One region of the Ruegeria sp. O4 genome, then DNA from elsewhere that is predicted to be linked to it. Evidence: riboswitches for the same ligand, from Rfam matches in the RefSeq annotation. Region 1 holds a riboswitch; the other holds the start of a gene.
The links. A riboswitch is a leader RNA that binds a small molecule or an ion and turns the genes downstream of it on or off. The one in region 1 is predicted to bind cobalamin.

Region 2: linked by a shared signal. The riboswitch ahead of ACR0J7_RS17165 (DUF1636 domain-containing protein) and the one ahead of ACR0J7_RS09255 (ABC transporter substrate-binding protein) in region 1 are both predicted to bind cobalamin.

Annotation. Positions count from the first base shown of each region.
Region 1 covers NZ_JBQERO010000006.1:6,246-13,633, forward strand. Annotated here, with positions in the region: one part of gene ACR0J7_RS09235 (IS5 family transposase) at 1-72, shown strand, start outside; gene ACR0J7_RS09240 (arylsulfatase) at 297-1,859, shown strand; gene ACR0J7_RS09245 (DUF4345 domain-containing protein) at 1,986-2,375, shown strand; gene ACR0J7_RS09250 (DUF302 domain-containing protein) at 2,377-3,234, shown strand; cobalamin riboswitch at 3,939-4,131, shown strand; gene ACR0J7_RS09255 (ABC transporter substrate-binding protein) at 4,285-5,289, shown strand; gene ACR0J7_RS09260 (FecCD family ABC transporter permease) at 5,304-6,335, shown strand; partial or broken gene ACR0J7_RS09265 (ABC transporter ATP-binding protein) at 6,332-6,841, shown strand.
Region 2 covers NZ_JBQERO010000019.1:62,103-69,490, reverse strand. Annotated here, with positions in the region: gene ACR0J7_RS17175 (hypothetical protein) at 1-46, opposite strand, end outside; gene ACR0J7_RS17170 (NAD(P)-dependent oxidoreductase) at 418-1,413, opposite strand; cobalamin riboswitch at 1,516-1,720, shown strand; gene ACR0J7_RS17165 (DUF1636 domain-containing protein) at 1,815-2,189, shown strand; gene cobW (cobalamin biosynthesis protein CobW) at 2,194-3,249, shown strand; gene cobN (cobaltochelatase subunit CobN) at 3,253-6,546, shown strand; gene ACR0J7_RS17150 (cobalamin biosynthesis protein CobG) at 6,543-7,388, shown strand, end outside.

The sequences.
Region 1 (7,388 bases):
CGTTATGACAGATGCCCTGTAATCTTCATGTCGGCCATTGCGCTCGCGGCAACCGTATTGTTTTGGTTATGAGTCCAGAGCCTAAGCAATCGCTCATTGCTTCAATCGGCGACGACTGTTTCCAGCCCAAACCGGACATTCAACCCAGGACTTTGCAATTCCGGCTTGGCGGGCTTTTTGGTCGAAGAAATTTCTTGCACCAAGGTGCTGAGCCCAAAAAGTTAACAAATCAGACCGTTCCTCTAAGCCGATGTTTTTCCTATGGTTGGTAAGAAGTACCAAGTCGGGAGGTCTTAATGAACAAGCTTATCTCAGTAACGGGTGCCGTCTGCTTTGCTTTCACTGGAGCTTGGGCCGACGAACATACCCCGCCCAACATTCTTGTCATCATGGCAGATGACGTAGGTTGGGCGAGCGTCGGCGTTTACCACGGAGGTGTCAAAAGCATCGAGACGCCGAACTTGGATCGCCTCTCCTCTGAGGGTGCTCGTCTCACAGATTATTATGCCGAGCCAAGTTGTACTGCCGGTCGATCAGCTTTCATGACCGGACAATTGCCAATACGGACTGGTATGCACACGGTTGGACTGCCGGGAGATCCGGTAGGTTTAAACCCAGATGACCCAACGCTTCCGATGTTCCTGAAAAAGTTGGGGTATACGACGGGGCAGTTCGGAAAAAACCATCTAGGCGACCTCAATGAGTTCCTACCGACTGCAAAAGGTTTCGACGAGTATTGGGGTTGGCTCTATCACTTGAATGCTATGGAATATACGTCTGATCCGGATTGGCCAGACGACCCAGAATTCAACGCGCAATTTGCGCCTCGCAACATCATTCATTCATTTGCAACAGAGGAGGTAGACGAAACAGTCGACCCGCGATTTGGAAAAGTCGGGAAGCAGCGCATTATTGATGACGGGCCTGCGCCTCCTGAGCGCCAAAAGACTTTGGATGACGAAGTGACATCTTACACGAAAGACTTCATTTCTCGTGCAGTAGAGTCGGACACTCCGTTTTTTGTCTGGATGGCTCCAGCCCGTGCACACGTCTGGACCCACCTCAGCCCCGAATACGAAGCTATGTTGGGCAATGGGCGCGGACTTCAGGATGTTGTCATGAAGGAGTTGGACAACAACGTTGGTAACGTTCTCAGCCACCTTGAGGATCTGGGAGTCGCCGATAATACCATAGTGATGTTCACCGCAGACAATGGCCCGGAAACACTGACGTGGCCTGATGGTGGTACGACACCGTTTCATGGGGAAAAGGGTACTACTTGGGAAGGTGGCTTTAGAGTTCCTGCGATTATTCGCTGGCCGGGCAAAATTCCAGAAGGTCAAGTCTTGAATGGCATCTTCAGCGGAATGGACTGGATGCCAACATTTGTAGCTGCGGCTGGAGGTCCGACAGATCTAAGAGAAAAGCTCCTAGAGGGATATGAAGGCTATAAAGTGCATCTCGATGGCTACAACCAACTAACTTACCTGACAGGTGAGGATAAAGAGAGCAATCGCCGCGAGCTGATCTACTATCAGGGTACGGACCTCCAAGCAGTACGCTACAACGATTGGAAAGCGCACTTTGTCGTTCAAAACCATGGCTGGTCAGGCCCGAAGGAAGAGTTGGTCGCCCCCTTGCTTTTCAACCTTCGCCGCGATCCTTATGAGAAAGCTGCGGATGAAAGCGGGATGTACGTCCGCTGGATGGGCGAGAAAATGTGGGCATTCGGTCCAGCCGCCCGTCTAGTGCAGGCACATCTCGCTACTTTCGAGGAGTTCCCTCCGCGCGGGAAGCCGGTCGCCAATCAAGACCATGTTGAAGAACAGACATCAACCGAAGGCGGCATCTCTCAGTAGAGGAAGCGAGGCAACCAATACGCCTTTCCCACCGCAGCGTGGGCATCCGGCTCGGATCATCGGATGCCCAAAATAACCGACTAGGAATTTCGCAAAAAGCGAAACCTCTACGAGAAGGAGTCCTCCATGAGTGCTAGATTAGTCCTTCTGCTTGCTGCCGTCGGCCTCGTGCCAATTGCGTTATCATACGGTCTGATGCCCGGCCGTTCGATCCCAGTTTTGCTGAGATTTCCGGTGGAAGGGACGAACCAAACCCACGTGTTCCGAGCGATTATGGGTCTTTACCTGGCAAACGCTCTGTTTTGGTTGGCGGCTGCTTCGAAACCAGAGTTACAACGCCCCGCGCTGTGGGTTCTATTTTTGTTTATGTCAGGACTGGCCGTTGGGCGCATACTAAGCATCCTTATCGATGGAGTTCCGAACGGGGTACTTCTCTTTTATCTTGCAGCCGAGATAGCTTTTGCAGCTCTGGCGGCGGTTTCTCTGAAAAAAGTACGAGGAAACAGGAAGTGGTAAAATGGTGAGGTCTGGCTTTGTTTTCTCGATGATCGCAACTTTATCAGTTTCGGCATCCGCTTTTGCACAATCTTCATCTGTCCAGACCGCGGTGGACGAAAACTTCTTAGAGCTTGAGACTGCCGTTTCCGAAGCGGGAGCTGCTCCAATCGCATCGATAGATCACGCGCGCCTGGCCAAGGCCGAAGGCGTCGAAATGCCAGCATCTCGTGTACTCGTTTTCTCTGATCCAGAGGTAAACACACCTATACTGGAGGAGAACGTACGTGCAGGTCTGGACCTTCCTTTTCGCGTTCTTTCATTCGATCAGGATGGTCGACCGCAGATCGAATACACAGACTCTCAGTTTCTCAAAGTTCGGCATGGTCTAATCAATACCCAAGCGTTGAATGCATTTGAGAACAAGTTGCTCGAAGTCCTGAACGACTTGGATGCAGCACCAGCGCCGACCAAAGGATTAGTTGCAAACCATGGCATCATCGAATTGCGATCTGAGCTCAGCGTTCCAGAGGCAGTGGAACGTGTCAGGACAGCTGTGATGGGACAGGACGATACAGTCTGGTTTGGGGAGATCGATTTTGCGGCCGAAGCGTCCCAACTGGGGACGGAGCTGCCGGATGCTGTTCTCTTGCTATTCGGCGGACCAGCGCCCGGTGGTGTGGCTATGGCGGACTTTCCGGCAATTGGTTTGGATGCCTTTTGCCAAAAACTATTGGTTTACGCGAATGAAGAAGGCGGCTCCGTAGTCATTTTCAATGACATCGCTGCTTTGGCGGAGTTGCACTACGGTTCTTCAGCCGAACCTCATCACGGTTTGAACAAACGGCTGACGGAGACATTTCGCAAGGCAATTGAGTAGCCGCTGTTAGGAAAACGCAAAAAACCTTTGCCGATTGGCCATCTTTTCGTCGTCCGCTTTGGGTTGATTTCAGCGGTTCTCAACGCAACAGGCCTACCACGCTTTGGGCCGTTCGTTAAACTTTGCAAAGGCCGCTTTCTGCGCATCGCTGACGTAGTACAGTCGGGATGCTGCGCGGCAGAGAAGCGAAGCTTTGCCCGATAAAGCGGAAGTTGACCCGAGCCATCTCAACATCCGATTTCGGTGCAGTGGGTAGCTCTCGAAAAAGTCTTCGAGGTGCGATGCTCGCCGAAGCCCGTCAAATTTGCGATGGACTAGTGTTGTTTCAATATTTGCGGCATGGGCCGGCACTTCTAGTGGTCTTGGTCTTTGTTCTACTTTTGCACGCTTATGCCTCCTGATTTTGGTCTTGCACGCTTATGCTTCACGCGTTGCACAGTTATGGTGTTTCATCAAATTTGTCGCTCTTTAAGCTATTGTTTTTAAAAGATTTTTTTGCACAACCTATGCGAGAAAATACTGATTCGTGCACGCTTATGCTCAATTTGCACCCTAATATCACACACTATGAATCTAGGTCCGGATTTTGGCGCGTTCTCAGCGGCTTTTCTGATATCAGCGCCATGTTGAGACGCGCAGGTGCATGCTCTTGCGAGAAAATAGGAAAGACCCCGGAGTTTTTTCTTGCCGCAGGGTAAGTGTTAAGGTACCCGCGTTTTACCGGTCCCGATGTGGCTAAGAGGGAATCCGAGGTGCCTTTTGGTGCCAACCGGAACTGCCCCCGCAACTGTAGGCGGCGAGCGCTGTCCATTTCCGTCACTGGGCCATTTTGGTCTGGGAAGACAGGACAGACAAAGACCCGTCAGTCAGGAGACCTGCCGGTATGAAACCGAAACACACCGGGCGGGGTTGTCCGGGGAGGTTGCCGAAGAAACGCGCCGGGCGGTCTATTTTCTACCCTGCGCTCACGGCAGGCAGTAAAGCGTCTGTTGCTTCGGTAAATGCCCATTCACCCGTTCTCTGGTCATTGACACATGGAGATCGATTGTCATGTTTCTACGCACTGGCCTGATTGGCCTTTCCTTGCTGGCTACCAGCGCTGCCTCCGAAGGAAACTTTCCCCTAACTATCGAAAACTGCGGTCACTCGGTCACGTTTGACGCGCCAGTGACGTCGTCAGTCACGGTCGGCCAAGCCGCGACCGAGGTGCTTTATGCGCTGGGTCTGGGCGAGCAGGTTCTTGGAACCTCGGTCTGGTTCAACGAGGTGCTGCCTGAATATGCCGAGGTGAATGCCAAGGTAGAGCGTCTGGCAGACAATGATCCCAGCTTTGAAAGCGTTGTTGCCAAGCGGCCGGGACTGGTCGCAGCGCAATATGAGTGGCATGTCGGACCCGAGGGCATCGTCGCCACGCGTGAGCAATTTCACGAACTGGGCATTCCAACGTACGTAATGCCTGCAGATTGCATCGGCAAAGACAATACAGTCGGCGGCGATGGCACCCGCCTGCAAGCGTTCTCGACCGATACGCTGTATCAGGGTATCGAAGAACTGGCGGCAGCCTTTGATGTATCCGAACGCGGCACGGACCTGGTTGCCGAGTACAAGGCCCGCGAAGCCGCAGCCGTCGCCAAGGCGCAAACCGTGAAGCTGGACGATGTGTCAGCCGTATTCTGGTTTTCCTCTCCTGAAATGGAAAGCGACCCGTTTGTGGCCGGACAGAAAGGCGCACCGGGATACATGATGAGTAAATTGGGTATCCGCAACGTCGTCGAGACGGATGAAGAATGGCCAACAGTGGGCTGGGAAACCATTGCCAAGGCCAATCCGACGGTGATTGTTATCGCCAAGATGGACCGCCGTCGCTTTGCTGCGGACGACTACCTGAAAAAGCTGGAGTTCCTGCGCACTGATCCGGTGACCAGCCAGATGGATGCGGTCAAGAATGACCGGATCGTCATTATGGATGCGCAGGCCATGGACGCCACCATCCGCGCAATCCCGGCGCTGGAGGATCTGGCCGAGAAGCTGGATACCATCGGAAACAACCTGTGAACGAGGTCGCCGCAATCTTACGGCAGGGTTTCAAGGCTGCGTGCCTTACCGTGCCATTGTTGATTGCGGCGGTTCTTGCGGGCGCGATGATCGGGGAAACCTCTCTGTCGCCCGATTTGGTTCTCTCCGTTCTGGCCAACAAGCTGGCCGGAGCGGACTTTCCTGTCGACCCAATTGATCAGGGTATTATCTGGAGCTACCGGATTCCTCGCGCTCTGGTCGCTGCGTCCTGCGGTGCCGGTCTGGCTGTCGCAGGGGTCGTGTTGCAGGCTTTGCTGCGAAACCCGTTGGCCGACCCTTACATTTTGGGCATTTCTGCCGGGGCCTCGACGGGTGCCGTGGCTGTAACCATCGCTGGTTTGGGTGGGGGGGCTTTGTCGCTGTCTTTTGGCGCGTTCAATGGCGCGCTTTTGGCTTTTGGTTTTGTCGCGTTGCTGGCCCGAGCCGCTGGCGCAGGGGGCGGACGGGTTGCGACGGCACAGATCGTCCTGGCGGGAATTGCCGGGTCTCAGTTGTTCAATGCGCTGACGGCCTTCATCATCGCCAAATCCGCCAATGCCGATCAGGCGCGCGGGATCATGTTCTGGCTGATGGGAAACCTCAGCGGCGTGCGCTGGCCGGATGTGTATCTGGCCATTCCGGTGGCCCTTGTCGGTTGGCTCATTTGCCGCTTTCACGCCAGAGCACTGGACGCCTTTATTTTCGGCTCTGATTCAGCGGCCTCGCTGGGCATATCGGTACGTCGGGTGCAGGCAACCCTGATCTTTGCGACCGCGCTCACGACAGCTGTCATGGTTTCTATCGTCGGATCCATTGGCTTTGTCGGGCTGGTCATCCCTCATGCTGCCCGGTTCCTTGTGGGACCGGGGCATCGCAGGCTTATCCCAACCTCCGCCTTGATCGGAGCGGTCTTCCTGATCGGCGCAGATATCGTGTCGCGCATCATCATCCCGGGTCAGGTTCTGCCGATTGGGGTGGTCACCGCTCTGATCGGTGCGCCTGCCTTTGCCGTAATTTTGGTGCGCGGCCAGAGGAGCGCCCGATGAAGATCGAGGCGCAAAACCTGACATATTCCGTTCGCGGCAAGACTTTGCTGTCAGACGTATCCTTTGTCGTGGAGCCCGGCGAAACACTTGCTTTGGTCGGACCTAACGGTTCGGGAAAATCAACGCTGATGCGCCTGCTGGCGGGGTTGGTACGTCCGGTTTCAGGAAAAGTCGTCATAGCGGGTCATCCCGTTTCGCATTTGTCGCGCAGACAAATTGCCCAACGGATTGCCATCGTTGAACAACAGGCTGATACGGCCGAACGCGTGACTGCACGATCCGTGGTCGAACTGGGCCGCACGCCCTGGCTGTCGGCCTTACGGCCGTGGCGCGCCGAGGACACCTGGCAAGTCGACAAAGCCCTGCAAACCGTGGAAATGGCCGATATGGCACACAGAGAATGGGCGACATTGTCGGGAGGAGAGCGCCAGCGACTGCACATCGCACGCGCTTTGGCTCAGCAACCGGGACTCTTGCTTTTGGACGAACCGACCAACCATCTGGACATTCATCACCAACTGTCGATCCTGAACTGTGTTCGAATTCTAAAAGTGACGACAGTGATGGCGCTGCACGATCTGAATCAGGCGATGGCCTGTGACCGGGTGGCTGTTTTGTCAAAAGGGCGGCTGGTCTCTCTTGGCCCGCCCGAACATGCCCTGTCTTTGGAAACCGTTTCAGAAGTTTTCGGTGTCAAAGCACAGTGGGGGTATAGTGCCGGCGGGACAGAACGATTTCTGTCCTATCATCTGGACTGACGGATTCCGATCGCTTCTGGTCGTACAGGATATCAGTGTCGTCAGCGCAGCATGTCAGATACGTACAATCTACGGCCTCAAAGCCATATTCCAACGGCGCGCAATCTTGACTTGGGTTTCCTCACAACCCGTCAAGTTGCCCGTCGAATGCTGTCTTGATTCTGACCTGTATTGGATTCGTTCGTATTTTTGCCTTCAAAGATGATCAGCAGGCGCGTTGTCCGAGCGTGGGTCGACCAAACCTCAATGATATGTTCACTACTTGTTTTGAACCGTGAAACAGATTCCTTTTGGA
Region 2 (7,388 bases), on a different contig from region 1:
CAGCGTTCATCTTGGCGATCATCTGATCGAACTGCGCTTGGTCCACCTCACCTACTCCCGCTTTGGTCGTACTCTTTGAGCCTATTGGACTTACGCGGGGTTGTCACCGAAGGCATTAACCCGAACTTCCGCAGGTAGTTTGGAGGATATAAGGCGCATCCTCTGGAGGATACAGAAAATTCAACACGTTGTTTTTATTGTATTTTACTAAGAAGTCTCGATTCCGGTACTCGCCTCCAACTACATCCTAATCGCTGACTTGGCCCCGCAGTACGCGCGTGTGACGCTTGGTATTTTCAGACGTTCATGGCCCGCGATTCTGTCGAACTGCGGGCCAGATATGGCGTGTTTTTTCGGAACACCTGCCTACCCCTGCTCGTTCACGGGGCGCGATGTAGTCTGGTGTTTGCCTTACCCTCAGGCGCGCCCTTGTGGCACAACCTCGTATCCCGGCTCTTCCGGTTCATCATCCGTCATTTCGGCTGGAAAGCCCGGGGCGGTGATATCCAGGCCGGTTGCCTCTTCCAGCCGTTTGATAATATTTGGTGAAAGCTCGCGTTCGCCATATCGTGCGATACCATCGTTAAAGATGTTGATCATCACCGGGTTTATTTCCAGCGGCACCCCGGCGCGGTCGGCGACCTCCTGAAACAAACCGATATCCTTCTTCACCAGATCCATGGTGAAGGAAATATCGCGCGACCCGTTCAAGATGACCTGACTTTCGGTTTCGTGCACGAAGGACGTGCCGGACGAGATTTTGATCGCCTCATAGGTCGTGTTCAGATCCATCCCCGCAGCCTTTGCCGTAACTAGTGCTTCGGCGCAGGTGATCAGGTTGGCGGTGGCAAGATAATTGGTCATCACTTTCAGCACCGAGGCCGAACCCAGTTCGCCGGTGTGCAAAACCCGGCGGCCCATTGTCGTCAGGAACGGCAGAATTCGTTCAAACGTTTCCCGGTCACAGCCCGCAAAGATCGAGATATTGCCCGTCGCGGCACGGTGGCACCCGCCAGAAACCGGGCAATCGACGGCCGCACCGCCGCGCAATATGACTTCGGCTCCCAGGCGTTTGACTTCGGCCTCGTCTGTGGTCGACATCTCCATCCAGATCTTGCCGGGGCCCACTTCGGGCAACATCTCCTTCATAACTGCGTCCGATGCTGCCGGAGACGGCAGACAGGTGATCACCGCATCGCAATCGCGCATCAACTGGGCGGGCCCCTCAGCCGCCTTTGCACCTTTGGCGACAAACTCGGCCACCAGATCCGCGTTCAGGTCATGAACAGTCAGATCAATGCCGTTGCGCAAAAGGGATCCCGAAAGCTTGCCGCCTACGTTACCCAGACCGATAAATCCCACTTTCATATGACGCATCTCCAAGTTCGTCGTTTTCCCGTCATGCGACCACATACCGAACACATTCTTCATGCCGCCGAACGACGCCTACAGGTCGCTTTTTTCACCTTGGCTTATTTGTTGCGCGCGAACCGCTTGACAAGCGGGTCGGCGGTGCCGCATGTCCCGGACGTTGGTGTCGGCAACAGCCGATGAAAAGGGAATGCGTCAACGGTTCATCCGCCAAACGCAGCCGCCCCCGCGACCGTGACCGGAGAGGATGCCCAATGCCACTGGCCTGTGCCGGGAAGGCGGGACATCCGACAGAGCGACCGCTCTGGCATCCGCAAGCCGGGAGACCTGCCAACACCCGAAGTTGAAACCGGGCGGGGTGTTCCGGTGTCGGGTCCATGTGCAGACGTGGTGCCCGCATGAAACCCCGTCCCCCGCGAAGAGGATTTGGGGGGATGAGAGACATGACCGAGACCGCACCGGTAGAACTACTGGTCTGCACGACTTGCCGCCGGGGTCTGCCCGTCGAGGATGACGCTGAGCGTCCCGGCACATTGTTGCACAAGGCTTTGGAACAGGCAGCCCTGCCAGATGGCATCATTCTGAAACCTGTCGAATGCCTTTCGAACTGCGATCAGGGCTGTTCCATCGTTCTTCGGGGCGGGCCGGATCGCTGGACCTTTGTTTACGAGAACCTGAACGAAGTCGATCACGTCGATGTCATCATCGATGGTGTGACCAAGTATCTGGCCACAGACGATGGTCTGGTGAAGTGGCGCGACCGTCCTGAACATTTCCGCAAAAACTGCGCCTCGCGCATTCCCCCGATTGGAGGCTGAGATCATGTCGAACCTAGAAAAACTTCCCGTCACCGTGATCACCGGCTTTCTGGGCTCGGGCAAAACCACGCTGGTGCGTCATCTGATGCAGAACCCGCAGGGAAAGCGTCTTGCGATTGTTGTTAACGAGTTTGGCGATGTGGGTGTTGATGGTGACATTCTAAAATCCTGCGCGATACCGGATTGCCCTGCGGAAAACATCATGGAACTGGCAAACGGCTGCATTTGCTGCACCGTGGCTGATGATTTCATTCCGACCATCGAGGCGCTGATGGCGCTGGAACCGCGCCCGGATCACATCCTGATCGAAACATCCGGCCTTGCACTGCCCAAACCGCTGCTGAAAGCATTTGATTGGCCTGATATCCGTTCGAAAATCACCGTTGATGGCGTGATTGCGCTGGCCGATGCCGAGGCTGTGGCCGCCGGTCGCTTTGCTCCGAACGTTGAAGCGGTGGATGCCCAACGGCTGGCTGATGACTCGATCGATCACGAAACACCCTTGTCCGAGGTGTTCGAAGATCAAATCTCGTGCGCGGATATCATCCTGCTGACCAAGCCCGATCTAGCAGGTCCCGAAGGTGTCGCGAAAGCCAAACAGATCATCGCCGCCGAGGCACCGCGGCCGCTTCCCGTTGTCGAGGTCGCCGAGGGTGTCGTCGACGTACGTGTCGTGCTTGGCCTTGAGGCTGCCGTCGAAGATGACATGGACGCGCGCCCGTCACATCACGATGGCCATCACGATCATGAGCATGACGATTTCGAGAGCATCATCGTCGAGTTGCCGGAACAGACCGACCCTGCGGAACTGGTAGCCAGAATCGAACGTCTTGCGACTGAGCTGAATATCCTGCGCGTCAAAGGCTATGCCGCCGTCGCTGGCAAACCGATGCGCCTGCTGGTTCAGGCTGTCGGCGCGCGGGTTCGTCACCAATACGACCGCCCGTGGGAGCCCGGTGAAGAGCGCCGCTCGCGCCTGGTCGTGATTGCCGAGCATGACGACATCAAAGAAGCCGAAATCCGTGATATCCTCGTGGGTGTGACCGAGGTTGCCGAGTAAGTCATGCACGTCGTCTTTCGCGAAAGCCACGGGCTCGAGGAAACCGAGACCCCAACCGATCTGGGCCAAAGCCCGGGTGATCTGGTTGTGCTGTCCTTTTCCGACAGTGACCTGGGCGCTTTCGCGGCGGGCTGGCATCGCGGCGGCGGGCCTGAGGGGCGGATGCCCACGATGCGGCTGGCCAATCTTGCGGCGCTGAAGCACCCTCTGTCCGTCGATACCTATGTCGAACAGACACTTGAGGGCGCAAAGGGCATCCTGATCCGTCTGATAGGTGGCGTGCCCTATTGGTCTTACGGGCTGCAACAGGTTCTGGCACTGGCGCAAGCCAAAGGCATCGCGTTAGCCGTTTTACCGGCGGATGGGCGTGAAGACACTCGGTTGGATGAGTATTCGACCCTGCCCCTCTCGACCCTGAGGCGGCTGGCACATCTGTGTGACACCGGCGGCGAAGTCGCCGCGCAGGCCGCATTGGCCCAGATGGCCTTGGCAGCAGGGCTTTATGCCGGGCCAGTAATGGGCGCGAAAACCCTGCCCGAATGCGGTGCGTGGTGTCCAGATCAGGGTGTCGTCCCGGTGGGTTCCGCATTCCAGAACGATACGAAACGCATCCTTGTCACCTTTTATCGCGCGTATCTGACATCCGCAGACACCGCCCCGGTCGCGGCCCTGATCCGCAGCCTGCGCGCCCGCGGGCTTCAGGCGGTGGGTCTGTTTGCCCCGTCGCTCAAGACCCCAGCCGCTGCCGACTGGCTCAGGGAACAGGTCGTCGCCTTGCGACCGTCGGCGATCATCAACGCCACTTCATTCTCGGGCAAGGGCGCGTCCGGCACGTCGCCTCTGGACGCAGCGGATGTGCCGGTGTTTCAGGTCGCTCTCGCCACCTCGCGACGCAAGGCCTGGGCGGAGGCCGAACGCGGCCTGTCACCCGCCGACCTCGCCATGCATGTGGTATTGCCCGAAGTGGACGGGCGAATATCGGCAGGCGTTGTCTCTTTCAAAGAACCGGGCAAGCGCGATCCGCATTTGGAATACTCCCGTTTTGCGCATCGGGCCGAGTCGGACCGGATCGAGGCGATCATCGATCGGGTATCGGGCTGGCTTGCCCTGAATGACAAACCCAAGGCAGACCAGATCCCCGCGTTGGTACTGTCCACATATCCCGGCAAAGACTGGCAAATGGCCCATGCGGTTGGTCTCGACGCGCTGGCCTCGGCTGAGGCGATGCTGTCTGATCTTTGCGGTGAAGGCTACGACATCGCGGCTGGCGATCCGGTTGCCGACGCACTCTTGGACGCCCGGATATCGTGGCCGCTTGAGGATTATCTGAGCGCACTCGCTGAATTGCCCCAAACCCTGCGCACCGATCTGCACACCGTATGGGGCAATCCTGAGCAAGACCCAACTTTCGCTCAGGGCGCGTTTCACTTCACGGCTTTGCGACGCGGCAAGGCGCTGGTCGCACTGCAACCAGAGCGCGGAACACCCGAACTGCGTGATGACGACTATCACGACCTTTCGCGTACCCCGCGCCATAGCTATGTGGCCTTCTATTTGTGGCTGCGCAAAGGTCTTGGCGCGGATGCGCTGATCCATATCGGTGCGCATGGCACACTGGAATGGCTGCCCGGCAAATCGGTCGCCCTATCAGCAGACTGCTGGCCCGAGGCGCTGATCCGTGACCTGCCGGTGATCTACCCGTTCATCGTCAACGACCCGGGTGAGGCCGCGCAGGCCAAACGCCGGATCAGCGCCGTGACCCTGGGCCACATCCCACCCCCCATGAAAGAAAGCGGAACGCCTGACCGGATGGTGCGGCTGGAAGCCCTGCTGGACGAGTTCTCAAACGCGGACGGCCTTGACCCCAGACGCCGTGACCGGTTGCAGGAAGATATCCGGGATGAGGCGCAAGCCATTGGGCTGGAGCACGATCTGGGCCTGAACCAGGCCACCAGCACCGCCGAAGCAATCACCCGCATCGACCGCTTTGTCTGCGATATCAAGGAAAGTCAGTTTGGCGACGGGCTGCACGTCTATGGGCGTGTCCCGGATGTGACCGGCAGTTTCGACCCAGCCCCATCCGCCCATGCCGAACGCAAGGCCCTGATCAATGCGCTGGCCGGCAAGCGGATCGAGGCTGGCCCGTCCGGCTCGCCCTATCGGGGCCGCTCTGACGTGCTGCCGACCGGGCGAAACCTGTTTACCACCGATCCTCGGTCTGTGCCCACCCGCGCAGCCTACGCGCAAGGTGTGAAACTGGCCGAGGAACTGGTACGGCGACACTTGCAGGAGGAAGGCGATTACCCGAAAGGGCTGATTGTCGATCTGTGGGGATCGGCCACCATGCGCACGGCGGGCGAAGAATTCGCCATGGCCCTGCACCTGCTGGGTGTAAAGCCGGTTTGGGACAAGGGGTCCGAGCGGGTTTCGGGTATCGAAGTGCTGCCCATCACCGACCTGAGCCGCCCGCGCCTGGACGTCACCCTGCGGGTTTCAGGCTTGTTTCGCGATGTGTTCCCTACGTTGTCAGCCCTTTATGGTCAGGCGGTCCGGGCTTTGTCAGAGCGTGATGAAGCGACCGACTGGAACCCCTATGCCGGTCACGCCCCGGCTGCGCGGGTGTTTGGCCCGGCACCCGGCAGTTACGGCCTGAACATGACCCATCTGTCCGAGACCTATACGGACGAAGCGCGCACCCAAGCCGGGGAGGCATGGCTGGAGGCCAGCTCGTACGCGCTGGAAGGTGAGCACGTTGCGCAAGACAAAGAGGGAATCACGGATCGTGTCGCCAATGCCGACAGTTTTGTTCACCTCCAGGATCTGACGGAAACTGACCTGCTGCTGGCCAACGATTATGCCACGCATGAGGCCGGTTTTGCCGCCGCCAAGAAATTCGTCGGCGGATCCGCGCAGCTTTACCATCTGGACAACACCAACCCCGATAATCCGCGCGCCCGGACTCTGCCGGAAGAAATCAGCCGCGTCGTTCATGCCCGTGCTGCCAACCCTGGCTGGATCGCGGGGATGCAGCGCCATGGTTTTCGCGGCGCCGCCGAGATTGCTGCGACGCTGGATCACATGGCCTCTTTTGCGCATCTGTCCGGAACCGTCGCTCCGCATCTATTTGATCTCTACCACGAAGCCACATTGGGCAATGAGGCCGTTGATGCCTTTCTGCAAGAGGCCAACCCGAAGGCCCATCAGGCCATGCAAGACAGGTTCCGTGCATTGCTGGAAGCGGGGCTTTGGAACACACGCCGGAATTCGATCCGTGCCGACTTGGAGGGTTTGGGATGAGTGCACCTATCGTTCAAGGCTGGTGCCCTGGCGCACATCGCCCGATGATGTCAGGCGACGGGCTGGTCGTGCGGGTCCGTCCGCGTCTGGCGCGACTGAGTGCCAGGCAGGCTATTGGTTTGTGCGAACTGGCTGAACGGTTCGGCAACGGCACCATTGACCTGACCAATCGTGCCAACCTGCAACTGCGCGGCGTGGATGAGCGCGACCACCAGCCGTTGCTTGTGGAACTTGCAGCGCTGAACTTGCTTGATACGGAACCCGGCATCGAAGTACGCCGCAATATTCTGGTCACTCCGCTCTATCAGGCGGGCGATTTGACCGCGCGGCTGACACTGGAGTTGATTGATCGACTGGCCGAATTGCCTGCTCTGCCCGCTAAGTTTGGTTTTGCCATAGATACAGGCCCGAAGCGCCTGTTGGCCTCGGATTCTGCAGATATTCGTCTGGAGCTGGGTGCCGGCGGTCCGATCCTGCGCGCCGACGGCTGCAAAACCGGGCGGTCTGTGACCGAGGATAACGCCATTGACAACGTGATCGCATTGGCCCTGTGGTTTTCTGAGACTTACACGGCCGAGACACGTCGCATGGCGCGGGTCACCCACGCGTTGCCACAGGAATGGCAGGGATTTGCCCCCGGTCCTTTCGGTGAAAAACTGCAACCCGGCCCCTGTGAACTGGGTGCTCTCTACGGCGCGGCTTTCGGCTCGCTGCCTGCGCACAAGCTTTGTGAACTGATCGAAGCCAGCGGCGCTTCTGCCTTGCGTGTCACACCGTGGCGGCTGATCCTGCTGGAAGGCGGGGCGGCGATACCCTCCCCGGATTTCGTCATGGACGGAGCC